Regions from separate parts of the Citrobacter braakii genome, predicted to be linked through region 2. Evidence: riboswitches for the same ligand, from Rfam matches in the RefSeq annotation. Region 2 holds a riboswitch; each other region holds the start of a gene.

Region 1 (2,274 bases), 2.2 Mb from region 2:
GGCCAAACTCGGAGTTATCATCACTGCGCGCCGCACCTTCAAAGGTAAAGTCGCCCAGTTGCTGCAACCCGGTCAGGTAGAGACCCGTATTACGCTGATCGTAACCGTCCGTGACATACCCGGTGCCAGGCGTCGTGGTTTGCTTTTGCCAGTCAACACCTGCGCCTACGTTACCGTGACCAAGCACCATACTGTTGGACCACTGAACATTATATTGCTTCATATCATCCAGTGTGGCCGAGGAGTCATAGCGGCCATAATCCGGATCATAGTTGTAATCTTTACTATGGCTATAGCTGGAAACCAGTTGCGACTGGATAAGCTCGCCATTAAAGCGCAGCCCGGCATCCCAGCTTTGGCTATAGAGCTGACGGGTATCCACTAACGGCGTCCCAGGATAATAATACGCGTCATAATCTGTTCGGTTATCATAGCCGTAGCCGCGAACAAACCCGCTCCATGTATCGGAAAAGTTATGTTCCAGCGCGCCATACAGCGTCTTACTTAAGAAACCGTCTTTGTCGGGCTGAGCCTGAGAGCCAGTGCTACCGTATGCGACAACATCAAAACCTTTGGTATAGGCATAATCGCCCATTAATGTGACGCGCGTATTTTCGCCAAGCTGTTGTTGGGTTGAGACATCATAATTCTGATACCCATTGCTCCCCACACCGGCAGTGAGTTCCGTCCCCGGCTTTTCACGCGTGGTAATGATATTCACCACACCGCCAATCGCATCAGAACCATAAACCGCCGAACGCGGCCCACGAATGTATTCGATACGTTGCACTAACGAGACTGGGAACTGGCTAAGATCGGCTGCGCCGCTAACCCCTGCCAGGTTCAGACGCACGCCGTCAATCAACACCAGCACATGGCTGGCATTGGTGCCGCGGATAGAAATAGACGAATTTTGTCCCATACCACCGTATTGGGCGATATCCACGCCCGGCAGGCGGCGAAGCACATCATTGACGGAAGTGGATTGCCAGCGATCGATATCCTGACGCGTAACAACGGTGATAGGGGCAAGTACAGCGCTACGAGGCTGCTGAAAACGGTTGGCAGTGACGACGAGAGTATCTGGGCTAGTGTCCTGCGCCCAACCCGAAAATGCTGTGACGGACAGCGCCGTGCACAGCAACGATTTTTTAATCATTGTAAAGCATCCACAATATAAGAAGGATGCCGCAGGTCCCACCGATAGTACGCGATGATGAAAACCAGATGCGACGTTAGCCGGCAGGTCTTCGGGCTTGGAGGCAACTTAAAGAGATGATGACTTCCCACGGCAAGCCGCAGTGTCTGCACCAGGTGCGCTCATCTCCTACCTTCCTTACCGCTGCGCGTCAGCTCCAGATTCACACTGGATTCCCTTTTAACTCACTGGACCGGAAAACGGATGCTACAGTTTGTTACAACCTGGTGTCCAGACCGCGCATCACAATATCGGAAATCATCAATGACTGGACATCTGTTGAGCAATCCCTACAATCCCCGCGTACTTTTATTTTTCAGGACGCATCATGACCCCCGAACACCTTCCGACAGAACAGTACGACGCCCAGTTAGCTGAAAAAGTAGTGCGTCTGCAGAGCTTAATGACGCCATTTTATGCACAGGCTCCGGAAGTGTTTCGCTCGCCGGTCAGCCACTACCGTATGCGCGCGGAATTTCGTCTGTGGCATGACGGGGATGATCTGTACCACATCATGTTCGACAGCCAGACCAAAAGCCGTATCCGCGTCGACAGTTTCCCGGCGGCCAGCGAGCTTATCAACACGCTGATGACGGCAATGATCGACGGCGTTCGCAACAACCACGTCCTGCGCCACAAACTGTTCCAGATTGATTACCTCACTACCCTGAGCGATCAGGCGGTGGTATCGATGCTGTACCATAAAAAGCTGGATGATGAATGGCGTCAGGAAGCTGAAGCGCTGCGGGATGCGTTACGGGCGCAAAACCTGAACGTGCATCTGATTGGCCGGGCAACCAAAACCAAAATCGAGCTGGACCAGGATTACATTGACGAACGCTTGCCGGTTGCGGGTAAAGAGATTATCTACCGCCAGGTTGAGAACAGCTTCACCCAGCCGAATGCCGCCATGAATATTCAGATGCTGGAATGGGCGATTGATGTCACCAGGGGATCAAAAGGCGACCTGCTTGAGCTGTACTGCGGCAATGGCAATTTCTCGTTAGCCCTCGCACAAAACTTCAACCGCGTGCTGGCCACTGAAATCGCTAAACCGTCCGTGGCTGCTGCGCAAT
Region 2 (2,274 bases):
TCGCTGTCACGCCGGACTTACCGATTTCTCAATTCCGCTGGTCATTGCGGGGCACCTGGTAGGGTTTGTACTTTGTGGCCAGGTACGCTTAAGTAACGATGTTGGTTTGGTTGATATTCTGAATGTAGATGACCGCTGGCAAGCCGATCCCGAACTGGTCAACGAGTTTCGTAATGTACCGGAAATGGACTATTCGCGAGTCATCGCCTCAGCGGATCTGCTGAAGCTCATCGTAGAAAATTGCCTTAAGAAACAACTTAATTTTGTGGTTATCAAAGATAACCCGCAGCAGTCAGAGCCAGTACGCGCTAACCGCAGCACCAATCCTCATGACAGCAAAATGAAAAAAGCACTGCGCTATATTGATGCGCATTTATCAGACGAATTGCGTCTGGAGGATGTCGCCTCTCATGTTTACCTTAGCCCTTACTATTTCAGCAAATTGTTCAAAAAATATCATGGTATCGGTTTTAACGCATGGGTAAACCAGCAGCGAATGGCCAGTGCAAAAGAGCTGCTTTGCCACAGTGACTGGAGCATAGCCAGCATTGCGCGTAATTTAGGATTTTCGCAAACCAGTTATTTTTGCAAAGTTTTTCGTCAAACGTATCAGGTCACGCCGCAGGCATTTCGCCAGCAAATAAATGTCATTTCACGTGGCGAATCCGCTTAAATGGCAATATTTTGCTATTGCCGATTTTTGATATAGGGCGCTATGCCAGTCATTATAAAATGAAAAGTAGCGACAGCAGTCAATAAATTGTCATAGCGCAACAAAATAATAGTATTAGAGGGATAAACTGCACCAGTTTTTATTTTTGTGATGAGATACAGTGTCTCTGTGAATGACTTTCTTTATTCTTTGTTGGCACTTTCATTCAGAATGCGAGCATATGAATAAGTGGGTTTATGCCAGGTAATTGGTTGAATGAACCCGGCAAGATATTAAATTGAATTATTGTCATGAGGTCGTGAATTTACCTCATAACAGAGAGCTTAATTAATCAGGCTCTTGAACTGACAGGTTTGCCACATTTGTGGTAGGGAAGGGGGTGAGAATCCCCCGCAGCCCCCGCTGCTGTGATGCTGACGACCCCGTATTGACCACTGATCGCAAGATTGGGAAGGACGGGTGAGGATGACGCTAAGCCAGAAGACCTGCCTGTCAGTGACTACCAACAACTTCGGTGGGAAGTGGGTGGTTCAGATGCATACAGTCGAGAGACTGGGTATCTTTACACCCCTACCACCCTGAACAGGATCAGGGTATGGCGGCCAATTTTCACGCTTTTGTTCTTGCAGGTACCGGAAGCGGCTGTGGTAAAACCACGGTGACGCTGGGCTTGTTGAGCTTGTTGAAAAAACGCGGTTTACGCGTCCAGCCTTGCAAAGTAGGCCCCGATTACCTTGATACCGGCTGGCATACCTCGGTATGCGGCACTGCTTCCCGCAATCTTGATAGCTTCATGCTTCCCGTCCCCACCCTGAATGCTTTATTTCGCGAGCACATGCAACATGCGGATATCGCCGTTATTGAAGGCGTTATGGGGTTGTATGATGGATACGGCACCGACCCAAACTACTGCAGCACCGCCGCGATGGCCAAACAGTTAGACTGTCCGATTATCCTACTGGTTGATGGCAAAGCCGTTTCCACCTCGATCGCCGCGACGGTAATGGGGTTTCAGCATTTTGATCCAACCCTGAATATTGCCGGCGTTATTGTTAACCGGGTTAACAGCGAAACGCATTACCAGCTCCTGAAAGTGGCGATTGAGCGTTACTGCGCTGTACCCGTCTTAGGCTACGTTCCCCGTATGGAAGGCGTTGCGCTTCCTGAGCGTCATCTGGGTTTGGTTACCGCGCGTGAGTCGGTTATCAACCAGAAGCCGTGGCAGGCGTTTGCCGCGACGCTGGAGCAAACCCTTGATATCGACGCGCTGCTGAGATTAAGCCAGTTAGACACGCTTCCTGCGGGTGAATGGCCAGCGCTGCCCGCCGCAGACGCCGGAGCAGGGCTAACGCTTGCCATCGCCGATGACGAAGCGTTCAATTTCTACTACCCGGACAACATTGCGCTACTGGAGCGCACGGGGCTTAAAATTGTCCGTTTTAGTCCGTTGCACGACACCTGTTTACCCGACTGTCAGATGATCTGGCTGGGGGGCGGCTATCCTGAGTTACATGCTGCGGCGTTGGCCCGTAATGTTGCAATGCTTAACCAACTGCGGGCGGCGCACCAGCAGGGTGTCGCGATTTATGCCGAGTGCGGGG
Region 3 (2,274 bases), 1.2 Mb from region 2:
GTGAGATGACTCCCGCCGATATTCCTGCTGTTCAGTCGTTTCTTGTTGAGCATCTTAATTTATTCTTCAATGCCGGTAGAGCCATGCCTTCTGCCGAAGAAGATCTCTTTGATCTCGAACAACAGTATATCTTGCAGGAAAGGAATTCATTACTTTGCGCGTGGAGTGAAAACCAGGAATTAATCGCTACACTGGCGGTATGTCAATATGATGATCGTATTACTGAACTACGTGGTCGCTATAACTTGTCTGAAACGGCGGAAATTTGTCGTTGCTACGTGGATGAGCGCTACCGCAGACAGGGGATCGGAAGTCAGTTGTTTGCTTTAGCTGAGGTATTCTGTCAGAAACATCAATATAAGACTTTGTATCTCCACACACATCATTTTTTACCCGGAGGGTATTATTTCTGGTTGCGTAACAATTTTAATGTGATTATGGATATGCAGGATGAGTGGCAATTGGTACATATGGAGAGTACACAAAAAAGTGTCAAGCGCTGATATGCGGAACTTTTGATGGTGATCAATATGTTTCATACACAGAAATTTCAGCATGCGTGTAATTTGATCAATATCAACCAATTCTCATTTAGCTTCCTGTTGCTATTTTCATTTACAACATCGCAGTAACCAACAAAATCATAACTCACTGTATTAAATGGGTATTTTTCCCCACACCACTGCCTTTCATCTCTTGCCCTCTATGGTTGACCTTGTTAACAATTGCCGCTAGAGTCGCTTTCGACAGCATTTCATTACATTTTTGTATATGAATAGGAATATGGTGAGAATTATTCAATTCAATTCCATAACTGCCCCCGCAACTGTAGGCGGATGCAGAATATCCCTGTGTGGCTCATAAACCACAGGTCACTGTAAAGTTCATCTTTATGGGAAGGCCGATATTCTGATTACCGTGAGTCAGGAGACCTGCTGTCAAAGGTATATGCCATTGAGTGGACGGGATGGTCCATGGGATGAATTATTTGACGCAAGCGGTAGTGTATTTATGAATAAGATTTTGGCTGAGTAAAGCTTATTTGCATTTTTTGCATATCTTCATTCTTAAATTTCACGATTCAATGTCATCTATCTTCATGTCTCCTCCCGATATATGGAATGAAATAAGCCATGACCAGACCTTAAGATTCTGGCATCAACGGGACGATGATAATGCACGCTAATTCTACCTTTTACTTCTCTAAAAAAACGCTTCTGGCTATTTTTGGCACGACTGCTCTCCTGCTTACTTCCGGTTTTTCCGAGGCAGCAAAAACCGAATATCCTCTGACGATTAAAAACTGTGGCCGCGATATTACCTTCAATCAGGCACCAACGCGCGTGGCGACGGTGGGTCAGAACAGTACCGAGATTCTCTATTCACTGGGGCTGGCCGATCGCGTCGTGGGTACTTCGCTGTGGTTTGGCCCGGTACTGGAGGCTTATAAAACAGCAAACGAAAAAGTCGCCGTTATCGCGCAAAATATTCCAAGTTTTGAAGGGATCGTGGCGAAAAAACCGGATCTGATCGCCAGTCAGTTTGAGTGGCAAATCGGCCCTGCTGGCACGGTTGCCTCTTACGAACAGTTTAGTGAACTAAAAATTCCCGTTTACACCGCGCCAGCTGACTGTGCGAAAGATAACGAAGATGGTGGTGATGGTGTCCGTAAGGGCATGTTTGATATTGCCATGGTGTATCAGGAAGTCGCCGATCTGGCGAAAATCTTCGATGTTCAGGATAAAGGCGAGGCGCTGATTGCCAGCCTTAAAGCACGTGAAGCCGCAGCGAAAAACAAAATTACCGGAATGGATGAGAATGTTTCCGCCGTGTTCTGGTTCTCAAGCGCCGACCTCCAGCTTGACCCTTACGTTGCCGGGAAGTTTGGTCCGGCGGCATGGATCGCCCAAACGCTGGGAGTGAAGAATGTGATTGATTCTGCTGAAGAGTGGCCAACGGTGGGTTGGGAAACCATCGCAAAAGCGAATCCTTCACTCATTGTGCTCGGTGAGATGAGCCGTCGCCGTTTCCCGGCGGATGACTGGAAGGTCAAGATGGAATACCTCAAGTCCGATCCTGTCGCCAAACTGGTTCCTGCCGTCAAGGAAAACCATCTACCGGTCATTGACGTACAGACCATGAATGCCGGGATCAGAACTATTGATGGTGTGGAAAAACTGGCTGATGCCCTTGTTGAATATGGCTTAGCACATCCGCAGGCTGCTCATTAATCTACGTTTTGCGCTATATCCTCACACGGTATAGCGCATCTCC

What was found. Region 2 has a riboswitch for cobalamin ahead of GFC06_RS13270 (cobyrinate a,c-diamide synthase). Riboswitches for the same ligand answer to the same signal wherever they lie in the genome.
Region 1: linked by a shared signal. The riboswitch ahead of btuB (TonB-dependent vitamin B12 receptor BtuB) and the one ahead of GFC06_RS13270 (cobyrinate a,c-diamide synthase) in region 2 are both predicted to bind cobalamin.
Region 3: linked by a shared signal. The riboswitch ahead of GFC06_RS19335 (ABC transporter substrate-binding protein) and the one ahead of GFC06_RS13270 (cobyrinate a,c-diamide synthase) in region 2 are both predicted to bind cobalamin.

What each region holds. Positions count from the first base shown of each region.
Region 1 covers NZ_CP045771.1:718,901-721,174, forward strand. Annotated here, with positions in the region: gene btuB (TonB-dependent vitamin B12 receptor BtuB) at 1-1,159, opposite strand, end outside; cobalamin riboswitch at 1,225-1,411, opposite strand; gene trmA (tRNA (uridine(54)-C5)-methyltransferase TrmA) at 1,527-2,274, shown strand, end outside.
Region 2 covers NZ_CP045771.1:2,872,853-2,875,126, forward strand. Annotated here, with positions in the region: gene pocR (transcriptional regulator PocR) at 1-673, shown strand, start outside; cobalamin riboswitch at 1,006-1,180, shown strand; gene GFC06_RS13270 (cobyrinate a,c-diamide synthase) at 1,269-2,274, shown strand, end outside.
Region 3 covers NZ_CP045771.1:4,082,598-4,084,871, forward strand. Annotated here, with positions in the region: gene GFC06_RS19330 (GNAT family N-acetyltransferase) at 1-503, shown strand, start outside; cobalamin riboswitch at 731-954, shown strand; gene GFC06_RS19335 (ABC transporter substrate-binding protein) at 1,176-2,231, shown strand.